2 regions of the Neobacillus sp. 114 genome follow, and region 2 is predicted to be linked to the other one. Evidence: riboswitches for the same ligand, from Rfam matches in the RefSeq annotation. Region 2 holds a riboswitch; the other holds the start of a gene.
The links. A riboswitch is a leader RNA that binds a small molecule or an ion and turns the genes downstream of it on or off. The one in region 2 is predicted to bind S-adenosylmethionine.
Positions count from the first base shown of each region.

Region 1: linked by a shared signal. The riboswitch ahead of QNN06_RS07440 (methionine ABC transporter ATP-binding protein) and the one ahead of metK (methionine adenosyltransferase) in region 2 are both predicted to bind S-adenosylmethionine.

Region 1 covers NZ_CP126144.1:1,504,484-1,512,133, reverse strand. Annotated here, with positions in the region: gene QNN06_RS07460 (ATP-binding protein) at 1-926, opposite strand, end outside; gene QNN06_RS07455 (hypothetical protein) at 1,131-1,346, opposite strand; gene QNN06_RS07450 (MetQ/NlpA family ABC transporter substrate-binding protein) at 1,445-2,284, opposite strand; gene QNN06_RS07445 (methionine ABC transporter permease) at 2,307-2,978, opposite strand; gene QNN06_RS07440 (methionine ABC transporter ATP-binding protein) at 2,968-3,981, opposite strand; SAM riboswitch class I at 4,079-4,182, opposite strand; gene QNN06_RS07435 (NAD(P)/FAD-dependent oxidoreductase) at 4,379-5,494, opposite strand; gene QNN06_RS07430 (vWA domain-containing protein) at 5,576-6,172, opposite strand; gene QNN06_RS07425 (hypothetical protein) at 6,297-6,749, shown strand; gene QNN06_RS07420 (TerC family protein) at 6,802-7,563, opposite strand.
Region 2 covers NZ_CP126144.1:5,202,089-5,209,738, reverse strand. Annotated here, with positions in the region: gene pckA (phosphoenolpyruvate carboxykinase (ATP)) at 1-1,555, opposite strand, end outside; SAM riboswitch class I at 1,819-1,951, shown strand; gene metK (methionine adenosyltransferase) at 2,217-3,419, shown strand; gene asnB (asparagine synthase (glutamine-hydrolyzing)) at 3,652-5,550, shown strand; gene QNN06_RS25535 (gamma carbonic anhydrase) at 5,576-6,100, opposite strand; gene QNN06_RS25530 (alpha/beta hydrolase) at 6,254-7,057, shown strand; gene QNN06_RS25525 (tetraprenyl-beta-curcumene synthase family protein) at 7,075-7,650, shown strand, end outside.

The DNA.
Region 1 (7,650 bases), 2.7 Mb from region 2:
TTACCTCTTATATATAGTGAATCTTGGATGCTTGGCTGAATTGTTATATTTTGAATATTAGAGTAAGAGGTCATAAGGGCAACTGTTTTCATCACTTCATCAGAAATATTGATTGTAGATAACTCTTCAGTATTTGGTTTAGCTAATGAGAGATAGTCATTAATGATTGATTGAGCATGGTCCAATTCACTAAGGGCAATCTTAATATACGATCTTTGAGCCTGTTTCAGATTATCATCATCGGTCATTAGTTGTAAAAATCCGCGGACAGATGTGAGCGGATTCCGAACTTCATGAGCTACCGAAGCGGCTAGCTGGCTGACGACGTTTAATTTTTCATCCTTCTGAAGTCTTTCGCGAATTTCGATTTGCTGATTGACGTTTTCGATGACAAATACAACCATCATTAAGCAAATCCAGGTAATGAAATAGAAGACAAACATAAAATAAAGTTGATTATTTTGGTTATGTGTGAAAAGTGTAAGCATAATCATGAGCGTGTTCGCCCAAAAAACAATACTGACAAATATAAGATTTCTCTTCTTTTGAAAGCGCTGGATTTTTTCGCCCATAAAAATAAGGACTATGCAGGTGATCAAATAGCTGATGAAAACGACATAAAAGCCGTCACCACCGATTATAAACCGGTAAGTCAGCAAAACAGCCCCAGTTATTAAACCTGGTATAGTTCCCCCATATACAAATGAGATAATAAAAGGTATGAGGCGAAAATCATAAATGTACCCTTCGGAAAACTGTACTGGAAAAGACATTGCCAGAACTAAGATGAGTATCAGAATGAAGGTTAGTTTTGAAAGAGGTTTTCGACGGTCACTCGTCTTCTCGTAAAAAAATAAATGATAGACAAAAATCGGAAAGAGAACGATCAGCACTTGATATAAAATAATTTCAATGTCAATAGACATACTAACTCCTCTGAAGGATAGGACCCTCCTTAAAATGATTTTACTGTCAATTTTCCACCTAAAAGCGAAAAAGGACACAAAAAATAAGGAATTTTCTGTATTATTCCCACACATTATATTAAAACGTTTTCTCTTCTAAATCAATTAATATTTAAAGGAAAAATCCCCCATCTGTTAAGATGGGGGATAATCAAAGCTTCTAGTTTATTCGTGTTCTTCCTTTAGTTCATCTATTAGCTGTTTCGTTCTTTTCGCATTTCCTTCCGCAAAGTTTTCAAGGCGTTCCTTTAATTCGTCATCGTCATGAATTCGCTCAGCAGTAACTAAATATGTACGCATTAAATCTTCTTCAATTTCTAGGGAGTTTTTTAAGACTGTTTCGATATTTACCTTTTCTTCTTTTCCATTAAAAAAACCCATCTGAAATCCTCCTTTTTTTCATAGGATTCCCATTAGGTTATTGTATATCCAACATAAAAAAGGATATGGAGTTAAATCCATATCCTCTACTTCAAAAATTATTTTTTCATCCAAGATGGTTTTCCAAAACCCTTGAATTGGTCATCAATCACTTTTTCAAAATCTGCAGATTCGACAACAGCTTTAATATCTTTTGATAACTGTGAATCTTTGTTGGAAGTTTTTACTGCTACAATATTACGGTAATTGTCTGCCATGTCTTCTAGAGTTAAAGCATCTAACAGATTCATTTTTGCAGCAAGTGCAAAGTTTCCAGGTACTGCAGCTAAATCTGCACTCTCAACAGAGCGTGGAAGCTGGCCTGCTTCGATTGGTTGGAACTTCAAGTTCTTATTGTTTTCGTCGATGTCCTTCTCAGACACTTTTAGCGGATCGGCATCCTTTTTAATCGTGATCAAACCTGCATCACGAAGAGTGTTTAAGGCACGAGCAGCGTTAGTCGGGTCGTTAGGAAGTGTAACAGTAGCACCGTCTTTTACATCGTCAATCGATTTGAATTTGTTCGAATAAATTCCCATTGGTGCTGTTGGCACAGAAATAAGTGCTGTTAAATCCATGTTGTTTTCTTTCGCGAAATTTTGAAGGTAAATCGTGTGCTGGAAAAGGTTTGCATCGATATCGCCATTGTTTAATGCTTTGTTTGGCTGGATGTAGTCACTAAATTCAACAAGCTCAACCTTGTAGCCCTTTTTTTCTAAGCCTGGTTTAATCGCTTTTGTTACCATGTCGCTATATGGGCCGGCGGTCGCGCCTATTTTAATATCTTTTGATTCTGCTGCTTTTTCCTTGCCGCTAGCTGCTTTTTCTTCGGAGTTTCCGCAAGCTGCCAACGCGAATACTACGCATAGTAATATAATGCTTGTTAACCATTTTTTCATTGTAATTTTCCCCTTTTCCTGTTTATCTTTTATCTACAACTTTGGCGATGTAATCGCCAAGAAGCTGAATGACCTGAACTAAAATAATTAAGATTAAAACTGTTGAAATCATGATGGTATTGTCGTACCGGTAATAACCGAAGCGAATCGCCAAGTCTCCAATACCGCCGCCGCCGACTGTTCCGGCCATGGCGGAAAATCCTACTAAACTTATTAATGTTAAGGTTACACCTGAGATGATTCCGGATCTTGCTTCAAGTAATAGGACATCTTTGATAATCATCCAAGGTGTTGCCCCAGCAGCAATGGCCGCTTCGATTACGCCTTTATCGATTTCTCTTAGAGCATTTTCTACGATTCTTGCGAAAAAAGGAATTGCCGCTACTGATAATGAAACACTAGCTGCAGTTGGACCGATGGTTGTGCTGACAAGTAAGTTCGTTAGTGGGAGCAATGCCACCAACAATATAATGAAAGGAATCGACCGGACCATGTTGACGACAAAACCCAAGATATTTTGGACCATACGATTTTCTAGAAATAATCCTTTGTCGGTTATGTAAAGCAGGATCCCAACAGGAAGTCCGATAACTGTTGAAACAACCAACGAGATAGCAATCATATAGATGGTTTGAAAAAATGCTTTATTGATATCCGGAATAAGCTCCATTAGATGTGCAAAATCAAAGCCCATTGCGTAACACCTCCACTTGTGCGGCCCGGTTTTCAATGTATTGAAGGGCTTTTTCGATTTCTTGTTTTTGTCCTTTTAGCTCCATAATAAATATGCCAAGCGGTAATTCTTGAATATATTCAATAGATCCATGTAGGAAATTACCCTTAAGGTTAAATTGTTGAAGGGTATCAGAAATGACTCCTTCTCCAGCAACCTTCCCTCTAAAAGTAACCTTAACGATTGGCCCTTCACAGCCATTTAAAATTACTTCTGGGATTTCAAGGGTTACGACACTCTCAATAAATTCTTTGGTGAGTGCTGCCTGTGGATTAGCAAAAATATCGTATACTGAACCATCTTCTATGACTTTTCCATCCTGCATAATCGCCATACGGCTGCAGATTTCTTTAACAACATCCATCTCGTGCGTGATTAAAACGATAGTGATGTTGAGTTCTTTATTGATTTTTTTCAGCAGATTGAGTATCGACTTTGTTGTCGTAGGGTCAAGTGCTGATGTTGCTTCGTCACATAAAAGCACCTTCGGATTATTTGCAAGAGCCCTTGCAATACCGACCCGCTGTTTTTGACCGCCACTTAGCTGTGACGGATAGACATCACGCTTATCGGAAAGACCAACCATTTTGAGTAGTTCCTCTACTCTCTGCTTTACCTGGTCTTTAGGGTAGTTCGCTGCCTTTAAAGAGAAAGAAATATTTTCATAGACTGTTTTTTGGCTGATTAGGTAAAAGTGTTGAAAAATCATGCCTATTTTTAAACGTGAAGATCGTAATTGCTCGCCTTTTAGGGATGTCAGGTCAGTGCCATCGACCGTTATACTGCCAGAGGTTGGCCGCTCTAAAAGATTGATACAACGAAGCAGCGAGCTTTTTCCAGCACCGGAATAGCCAACAATGCCAAAGATTTCGCCTTCTTTTACGGTGAGTGAAACGTTATCCACACCTTTTACTTCACCTTTTTTTGTTTTGTAAACTTTAGTAAGGTTTTTTATTTCAATCATACTGATTACCTCATTTTTCCGATATCTAAACTAGACTTTATACCCAAATAAAAAGCCCCTTTCATTCTGAAAGGAGCATCGAAATAAACATCTCGGTAGCTTATCTTTCAGAATGAAATCATTCTGCAGGAATTGGCACCTTCCCAATCGGGGGTTGCCGGACGTCATCGGGCCATGTCCCTCGGTCGCTCTGGATAAGAAAATTAAATTAACAAATAATTAAGTTATATTAAGATACTACAAATCTATTCTTATTTTGTCAATCATCTAAATTATAATGCAATTTATCCGACAGCGTTTTCAATATTGCCATATCAACATATTATTTAAAAAAATAATTTTTTTATTAGACTAGAAAAGAGCTTTTCGCATGAAAAGCTCTTTGTATTATTTAACATTACGTTAATGCACCAGCAACACTATAGTTAATTAAATCAATCTCCGTCTGTTTATCAAGTGCTAATTTAGCTAGTTCAGCTCCTAGATAAGGTCCGCTAGTTAGCCCGGAAGAACCTAGGCCATTTGCCACTAACATCCCTTCAAAACTAGGCAATCCACCTATTATGGGAAGAAAACCTGGTGTAAAAGGCCTGAAACCTACCCTAGTTTCCAAAATTGTTCCACCGGCAAGACCTGGTGCAATCGCTAAAGCTTTATTTAAGATTTCTTGGACTCCTCCAGCCGTTACTCGATTATCAAATCCTGCATCATTTTCGTGTGTAGCTCCTATTACTACACGACCATCTGCAAATGAGAGTATATATTGGTCAGATGGCGGCATGACAACCGGCCATGAGTTAGTATCCATGTCTGACAACTGTAAATGAATTATTTGCGCCTTTTGTGGCCTTACCAAAAATTCAACTCCCAGTGGTCCCAAAAGTTCTTTTGCCCATGCTCCTGCTGTGACGATAACTTGATCAGCAAAAAATAATTTTTCAGACACTTTAACCCCTTGGACTTTATTATCGTTACTAATTAATGAGGCATCCCCTTTAATAACTTGGGCCCCATGCTTTACTGCAGCGTTTACAAGTGCATTACGTAAAGCACGGCCATTTACACGTGCCCCGCCACTAACATAAACTGCACCAAATTCCTCGGACAAAGCTGGAAACAGTCGATTCGTTTCGGTTGGAGACAAGATAGTAATCTCACCTATTTCAGGAGCATCCTCCCGGCGGACTCGCGCACGTTCCGCCATTTGTTCTAACTTTTTAGTATCAGAATGAATACTTAATGCCCCAACTCCTTTATAACCCGTATCTTTTTCCCCATCTGCTTCTAACTGTGTAATTAATTCTGGGTAATACCGCGCCCCGCCTTTAACCAACTGATACCAAGCTTTATTACGTCGTTGGGACAACCATGGGCAAACAATCCCTGCAGCTGCGTCAGTGGCTTGCCCATGGTCTTGCCGGTCCACTATGATAACTTCTGCCCCCCATTTGGCAAGGTGATAAGCAGTGGATGCCCCGAGTATTCCTGCACCAATTACAATTACCTTTTGCATAACTCACCTCAAAACAAAAACTCAGTCGTATAGACTGAGCAAAATAGATACTATATATTTTACAACAAATACACTACTGCTTTAAAGTTTCCTTGTGCGCAGCCTTCTCTCCATTACTTGCTCACACACCATATTATACATAACCTCAACACCTTTTTCAGATGCCTCAAAGTTAAAGGCATTTTCAACGTCTATTCCTAAGCTATCCGCTTCCTTCGCAGCATCTATGTTTGCTCCTAAAAAGATAAACTCCCAATTGTATTTCTCCTGCTGATGTCTTAATAGCTCTTTCACTTTTTCATAGGTGAATTCAGAGCTTGCATTCTCCATTCCGTCAGTCGTGATAACAAATATCACCTTGCCAGGCCGCTTATTCTCATCTTTTTTGGATAATCGATATCCTACATCTAGAATTGTTTTCCCCACTGCATCCAACAATGCTGTCATACCTCTTACATAGTAATCCTGATCCGTAAGTTTAGCCTTCTTTGCCTCAATTCCATTCCAAAGTATTTCATATTGGTCATCAAATAACACGGCTGTAACCAACGTGTCACCCTTTAGCTTCCTCTGTTTTTCAATAAACCCGTTAAATCCGCCAATTGTGTCACTTTCAAGTCCTGCCATTGACCCGCTACGGTCAAGCAGGAAAATAATTTCAGTCAAATTCGTGTTCATCTCTATCATCCTTTCCATATTGTTTATAAAATAATAATAGAAATTTTCATTTGAAAATTGGTCGCCTTGAAAGCGACATTTCAAGGGAGAGAGAAATATGCTGAATAAACAACTATTAATTTAATTGCAGGAATATGTTGAAAGAAACTTAAACTTCCTTACTTACTCAATGATGGAGTCTAATGAAAAACATAGTATTGGGTTAGAAGATTTTATTAAAAATAAGCGCCAGCCGACCTTCAACCAAACTCTATTCAAATTGATAGATAAAAAAGGAACTGCCGACACAGAAATCTACAAAAAAGCCGGATTGGATCGCAGGCATTTTTCTAAAATCCGCTCGAATCCAGAATACCGCCCACGAAAAAATACAGTAGTAGCCTTGGCGCTTGCCCTTGAATTAAACAAAAAAGAAACCGACAAACTGTTAAGTTCGGCAGGCTATTCTTTATCTGACAGCGATACTTTCGATTTAGTTATTCAATTCTGTTTGGAGAAAAAAATTTATAATGTTCACGATGTCAATCAGGCGCTGGACTATTTCAGCCTGAAGCCGTTTATGGGGGTCCTAGATTAGGTTCACTAAATCAAAAAAACACCCAGTCCAAAAGACTGGGTTTACCCAATATTTAATGTGATACTTTTTCTCCTCTTCTTGAACGAATTCCATGGATTATAAACGTAACCACAAACGCCAAGATAAGGACAACGATAAAGATTTCATTTGCAATATGAATATCAATCAATGTCAATCCCATTTTTACAGCAATAAAGGTAATCAGTACATAAGCCGTTGTTTCAAGCTCCGGCACTCTGTTCATCAGCGAAATGAAGAATGTCGCAACCCCTCGCATCATTAGAATCCCAATCATCCCTCCAAGCAGGATCACCCAAACCTCATCGGAAACCGCAAGTGCGGTAAGGATACTATCAACGGAAAAGGCCAAATCCATGAGCTCAACGCTGATAACAGTCGCCCAGAAGACTCCGAAAGTTTTCATTAACCAGCCTTTTGGCTCCCGTGCTTTTTCCTCGTCTCCATCCTCACTGCTCTTAAATTTGTCAATAAAGAACTTAACCGCAAGCCAAAGCAAATACAACGCACCAATTAATTTAATAAACCAAAGCTTTATCAAAAAAGTTCCCAAACCGATGAAAATAAAGCGGAATAAATACGCTCCCCAAAGACCGTATACTAATGCTTTCTTTTGCTGTTTTTTCGGCAAAGGTTTTACGAACGCCGACAACACTAGCGCATTATCCGCCGATAAGATACATTCCAGTACAGCCAATGAGAGAATCAGCCCCCATGCCTTTGGCGAAGTTAATACTTCTGCCCACATATGCCAATCCAGCATCGAAGCATATGTCGCTAAAATATTTTCTACCATTCAACATTACTCCTTTGTGTTTCTATAGCTAATGTTACTACTATTCCAGATTATTTAAAAATATTTTGCCACGATAATGAAATTGTT
Region 2 (7,650 bases):
CCAAAGCAACGTTAGCAAACTTTTTAAAGTTCTCACGGAATTGACCTGCTAATTCCTTTGCCTTCATTTCATAGGCCTTAGGATCTGCCCATGTTTTCATTGGCTGAAGCACTTCATCAGGGACCCCAGCAATATGGAGCGGGATATTTAGGCCAAAGAATGTATCCTTAACGGTTTCTACGTGATTTAGTTCTCCTTCAAGAGCTGCCTGCACCATTGCTCTAGTATATGAGAGTTTCATACGATTGCCGACGCCATATTCTCCGCCAGTCCAGCCTGTATTAACCAAGAACACATTAACGTTATGCTCAAGTATTTTTTCACCTAGCATTTCGGCATAGCGTGTAGCCGGCAGCGGCAGGAATGGTGCACCAAAACAGGTTGAGAAGGTTGCCTGCGGTGAAGTAATGCCGCGCTCTGTGCCAGCAAGCTTTGATGTAAATCCGCTTAAGAAATGGTACATTGCTTGTTCCCTTGTTAATTTAGCGATTGGCGGAAGAACCCCAAATGCATCTGCAGTTAAAAACACAATGGTATTCGGGTGGCCGGCAATGCTAGGCTGGACAATATTATCAATGGCCTCCATTGGATATGCGGCCCGAGTGTTTTCTGTTAATGTTCCATCATCGTAATCCGGAATTCTCGATTCCTGGTTGATCACAACATTTTCAAGAACGGTCCCGAAACGGATGGCATCAAAGATTTGCGGTTCTTTTTCACGGGATAGATTAATACATTTTGCATAGCAGCCGCCTTCAATATTAAAGACGCCATTTGATGACCAGCCGTGCTCATCATCACCGATTAGACGGCGATTAGGGTCTGCGGAAAGAGTTGTTTTTCCAGTTCCGGATAAACCGAAGAATAATGCTACATCCCCTTCAATGCCGACATTCGCTGAACAGTGCATAGAGAAAATATTGTTTTCAGGCAGTAAATAGTTCATGACAGAGAAAATCGATTTTTTCATTTCCCCCGCATATTCAGTTCCTCCAATTAGAACTACGCGGCGTTCAAATGATATAATAATGAAGGTTTCAGAATTCGTACCGTCGACTGCCGGGTCTGCTTTGAAATTAGGGGCAGAAATTACTGTAAATTCAGCTTCATGAGTCAGAAGTTCATCTTCCGAAGGCCGAATGAACAACTGGTGGGCAAAAAGATTATGCCAAGCAAATTCATTTATGACTTGAATCGGCAGTTGTGATTTCTTATCAGCACCAGCAAAGCCTTTAAATACATAAACTTCTTCTTGCTGTTTTAAGTATTCTAATACCTTATTATAAAGATGATCGAAAGTCTCTTGTGAGATTGGCTGATTTAAGGAGCCCCAGGCAATTTTATCTTTGGTTGACTCCTCCAAAACAGTGAATTTGTCTTCTGGAGACCGCCCAGTATATTTTCCTGTTGAAACACGAACCGCTCCGGTGGAAGTGAGTGTCCCTTCTTTTCTGCTGAGGATTTTTTCAACTAGCTGCGGCACAGATAATTGGACTTGGACATTACTTTCATTAAGTAATTCCTTTAATTCATTCGGGATATGAACAGAATTCATTTAATGAACCTTCCTTTTTATGGTTTTTTTAATTTGGTATATTAATATTGAATAGTATAACACAATTAAAATAATAGTCTATACTAATTGACGAAATTATGCTGTATTTTATACCTTATTCTAAAGGTGATTAAAAAGTCATGAAAAAAACAGTTTAAGCATATTTTGTATCATACTCCATTGTATATTTTGGTTAATGTTGCTAAAAAATACATTGACATACTTTAAGAATCTGAGGTATGATTTTAGCTTGAACGGATACTCTCTTATCCCGAGCTGGTGGAGGGACAGGCCCTATGAAACCCAGCAACCTGCAACTAGGAAAATGCCTATATTGGTCATTTTTCGGGCAAAGGTGCTCAACCTGATGCAAGGCTTGTCCTTGAACGATAAGAGTGAAAGGCACGCAAAATGTTTGCATTCAACCTTTCCTCATGGAAAGGTTTTTTGTATGTTTGGCGAACGCACGTGCCGTTTGAATCGCTTTACTAATCTTCTAAAGAATTTCGTTTGGGTATTTTTCGGTAGTATTTCATAAAAACCTGATGTTTATTTCATACTATTAGGGATGAGTTCCGTATCAAAATGGAGGTTTTTTGGAAAGGGTGTTAACCTTTGAAAAAAGCAGCCTCATTATTTCATTATTATAGGAGGAATTCAGATGTCAACAAAACGCCATTTGTTCACTTCCGAATCAGTAACTGAGGGTCATCCTGATAAGATTTGTGACCAGATTTCTGATTCTATTTTAGACGCCATTTTAGCAAAGGATGCAAATGCCCGTGTGGCTGCTGAAACATCAGTAACGACAGGCTTAGTCCTGGTTGCCGGCGAAATTACCACTTCTACATATGTAGATATTCCCAAAATTGTTCGTGAAACGATTAAAGAAATTGGCTACGTACGTGCGAAATATGGCTTTGATTTTGAAACCTGTGCAGTTTTAACCTCTATTGATGAACAGTCTCCTGATATTGCCATGGGTGTCAATCAAGCCCTTGAAGCGCGTGAAGGTCAAATGTCAGATAAAGAAATTGAAGCAATTGGTGCAGGTGACCAAGGCTTAATGTTCGGCTTCGCCTGTAACGAAACAAAAGAGCTGATGCCACTGCCCATTTCATTGGCCCATAAGCTTGCCCGCAGGTTGACAGAAGTTAGAAAAGACGATATCCTTCCATACCTTCGTCCGGACGGAAAAACACAAGTAACAGTGGAATATGATGAGAACAACAAACCGGTTCGGATTGATACAATTGTTATTTCCACCCAGCACCATCCGGAAATCGGACTTGAGCAAATTCAGCGTAATGTCAAGGAACATGTCATTAATCCGGTTGTTCCAAAAGAATTAATCGATGAAAATACAAAATATTTTATAAATCCAACCGGCCGCTTCGTAATCGGCGGACCGCAGGGAGATGCAGGGTTGACAGGCCGCAAAATTATCGTGGATACTTACGGAGGCTATGCCCGTCACGGCGGCGGCGCCTTCTCCGGTAAGGATCCGACAAAGGTTGACCGGTCTGCCGCTTATGCTGCACGTTATGTTGCAAAAAATATTGTCGCAGCAGGTTTAGCTGAAAAATGTGAAGTACAGCTTGCCTACGCGATTGGTGTAGCAAGACCGGTATCGATTTCCATCGATACTTTTGGCACAGGCACAGTCAGCGAAGAGGTATTGGTTGACTTAGTAAGTAAAAACTTCGACCTTCGCCCTGCTGGAATCATTAAAATGCTGGATTTACGCCGCCCAATCTATAAGCAAACAGCAGCTTACGGACATTTTGGACGTACGGATGTTGATCTTCCATGGGAACGCACTGATAAGGCAGATGCATTACGTGAGAAGGCAGCAGGAGAATAATAGGGAGTGGGAGTTGCATTAAGGTGTAACTCCCATTTTTCATTAATCGTCTAATTTCTTGTTCAGTGTTTTAAAAACTGGAATAAAATGTTTAAGTAGGACTATTGAAGTGAAAAATGATGATACATGATTTTCCTTTTGTTCACAGTGCCATTTTTGAAAAAAAAGTGGTAGTATTAAAGAGTATGTTTTTACAAAAGGATATTTTGAAATAGAGTAGGTGAGGTACATAATGTGCGGTTTTATCGGTTGTGTACATGACAAAACGCAAAATTATCGTGACGAAGAAAAGCAGCTTTTTAAAAATATGAACGATATTATAACCCATCGTGGACCAGATGATGATGGTTATTATTATGATGATCATATTCAATTTGGTTTCCGCCGGTTAAGTATCATTGATATTGAATCCGGGCACCAGCCGCTAACGTATGAAAACGAACGGTACTGGATTATTTTTAACGGTGAAATTTATAACTATGTCGAGCTACGTGAAGAGTTGCTAAAAGAAGGACTAACTTTTTCCACAAGCTCTGATACAGAGGTTATCATTGCCCTCTACAGCCATCTAAAGGAAAAAGCAGTTGAACGCTTGCGCGGCATGTTTGCTTTTGTTATCTGGGATAAGCAGGAACAAACACTTTATGGGGCACGAGATCCGTTTGGAATTAAACCATTCTTTTATATGGAGGATGGTGACAGAACCTTCTTTGCTTCTGAGAAAAAGAGCATTTTGCTGGCTCTTAAAAATGATGTGCTGGATTATGATTCCTTGCAGCATTATTTAACCTATCAGTTTGTTCCAGAACCTGATACCCTATCTGAAGGAATTAAAAAGCTTGAACCAGGCCATTATTTTACAAAAAAAATAGGCTCGAAGATGGAAATGAACCGCTACTGGAAGGCACATTTTCACCCGGTACTAAAATCGGAAGATGATTTCGTAAAGGAAATCCGTGATATTCTGTTTGATTCGGTTGAAAAGCATATGCGCAGTGATGTTCCGGTTGGATCCTTCTTATCAGGTGGGATTGACTCTTCCATCATTGCCTCGATTGCAAAGCAATTCCATCCGGCTATTAAAACGTTTTCCGTCGGATTTGAGCACAATGGCTTCAGTGAAATTGATGTCGCCAAGGAAACAGCTGAAAAGCTTGGCGTGGAAAACATCAGTTATATCATTACGCCTGAGGAATATATGAAAGAAGTTCCTAAAATTATTTGGCATATGGATGACCCACTTGCCGACCCAGCATGTGTTCCATTATATTTTGTCGCCCGTGAAGCGAGAAAGCATGTTACGGTTGTTCTTTCAGGCGAAGGCGCTGATGAATTGTTTGGCGGCTATAATATTTACCGCGAACCTGGCGATTTGGAGATTTTTAATAAAATTCCTAGAGTCGGAAAGGTCCTTCTAAAAGGAATTGCCGATATGCTTCCGGAAGGGATGAAAGGAAAGAGCTTTATTGAACGCGGGGTGACACCGATGGAGCAGCGCTACATTGGTAATGCCAAGATGTTCGACGAAGCGGAAAAACGTGAGCTATTGAGTGTCTATCGTGAAGGCTTGAACTATACCGATATCACCAAGCCTCTTTATGAGGAATCAAGAGGCTATGATCCGGTTGACCGGATGCAATATATCGATATCCATACTTGGATGCGCGGCGATATTTTGCTAAAGGCTGATAAAATGACGATGGCTCATTCATTGGAACTGCGCGTGCCGTTCTTAGATAAGGCAGTATTTGAAGTGGCCTCGAAAATCCCAACTAGCTTGAAAACAGCTAACGGCACTACTAAGTACGTTTTGCGGAAGGCCGCCGAAGGGGTCGTTCCTGATCATGTTCTAAACCGGAAGAAGCTTGGCTTCCCTGTTCCTATCCGCCACTGGCTAAAGGCTGAGATGAATGATTGGGCAAAAAATATCATTCGTGAAAGCCAGACAGACCATTTAATCAATAAGACGTACCTGTTAAAGCTTCTTGATGACCATTGTCAGGATAAAGCTGACAACAGCCGAAAGATTTGGACTGTTCTTATGTTTATGGTTTGGCATCAGGTGTATGTTGAAGGAGTGTACTACTTTCAAAGCGAGTATAAAAAAGATTCAGTATTAGCGAGTAGATAAATGGAAAAGAAAAGGCACCCATCGTTTAAGATTGGGTGCCTTTTTGTAGGGATTTATAAAATTGACCCTTTTCCGCATATTCTCTTGTTATTCTTTCCATTTCCTTAATGTCTTCAGGAGAGATTTCCCTAATAACTTTAGCTGGTCTTCCAAATGCTAATGTATTAGGAGGGATTTTTTTGCCTTGCGGAACAAGACTGCCAGCACCAATAAAGGCACCTTCGCCAATTTCCGCCTGATCCAAAATAATCGATCCCATTCCGATAAGTGCCCCTTTTCGGATGATGCAGCTATGTAATATGACCTGATGGCCAACTGTCACTTCATCCTCTAATATTAGAGGGTTATTTGGGCTTTGATGGAGTACTGAATTGTCCTGGATGTTTACTTTCATACCGATTCTAGTCGGTGCTACATCGCCTCTAATAACGGAATTAAACCAGACGCTGGATTCATCGCCGATTTCAACATCCCCTGTAATAGTTACAAAATCTGCAATATAGGCAGTGTCGGCAATGACAGGGTATTTATCTTTAAAAGGGTAAATCATCATACTCGCTCCTTTTTGAATGATAATTCTATTTTAACGAATCAATACAAGGAATTACAAAAAATATTGCAATTAAAAAATTCATTTAGATTCTTATTCGTCTTTCCTATATGGTAAAATACAAAAAATGATAACGTTTTAGGGGGATCAGTTATGTGGAAGTGGGAAGCAGAAGGGGAAGCGAAGGCTGTTATTGTCATGGTTCACGGCGCCATGGAGCACCATCGCCGCTACGGATGGCTGATTGAGATGTGGCGCACGTCCGGCTTTCATGTCATTATGGCCGACCTTCCCGGACAGGGAATGACAACACGATCGCGCCGAGGACATATCGATTCCTTTGATGAATACATATTTGAAGTAAAGGATTGGGTTCAAGCAGCCTATCGTTATGAATTGCCTGTTTTTCTACTGGGACATAGTATGGGCGGGTTAATTACTATTCGACTCCTTCAAGAAGAAAGAGTAAACATTGCTGGCGTGATATTGTCCTCTCCATGTTTAGGCTTGATTAAGCCGCCATCCAAATTGTTAAACTTTCTTTCATATGCCTTAAATGTGGTTTTTCCGTCCTTTAGAATGAATTCAGGGCTGACAGTACAAATGGCAACGAGGAATGAGGATGTCAGGGAAGCGGATTCGAATGATACTCTTTACGTGACAAAAGTTTCAGTAAGATGGTATCGTGAACTTGCGGATGGTATTAAACAAGCCTTCGAGAGCCTCGGAAAAACACGGGATGTCCCCATGCTGGTGATGCAGGGCGGGGATGACAAAATTGTTAATAAAGTCAGAGTGAAAGAATGGTTTAATCATGCGCCATTATCGGAAAAAAGATTTAAAGAATGGCCGAAATGTTACCATGAAATTTTTAATGAACCGGAACGGGAAGAAGTATTTGAATACGCTAAGGATTTTGTCCACAGCCAGCTAAAAGCTATTGGTTATATTGTTTAGAAAGGGGGACTTTTTCCATGAAGCCAATCACCCTTATGTCGAGGGTCTATCGCAAAATCATTCCGACTGTCCATCAAGAATTGGCGTATTGGAAAAATCGCGCCGAAAAAATTCCTAATCCGGAACTAAGGAAGCAGGCACTTGCTAGCATCGAGCACAAGACATTTCATTGTGAAGGCGGTGCCATAATGGCTTTGACCGCAAATGAGCACTATAAAAATGCGGTCAAGTTTATCGTCGCCTACCAAACGATTAGCGATTACTTGGACAATCTTTGTGACCGGAGCACATCACTTGATCCAAATGATTTTGCGGCTCTTCATGAATCGATGTCGGATGCCCTTATATTACATGCGGATCGGAAAAACTATTACCGCCTTCGCGAGGACCAGGATGACGGCGGTTATTTAAATGATTTATCAGAGACATGCCGCAGTGTTTTAAGGGAATTGAAGCATTATGAATTTATAAAGAAATATCTGCTTGAACTTTGCGAATACTATTGTGATTTGCAAATTCACAAGCATGTAAAAAAGGAAGAACGGGTGCCTAGGCTTGAAAATTGGTTTGAACGCCATCAAAGTCACTTGCCG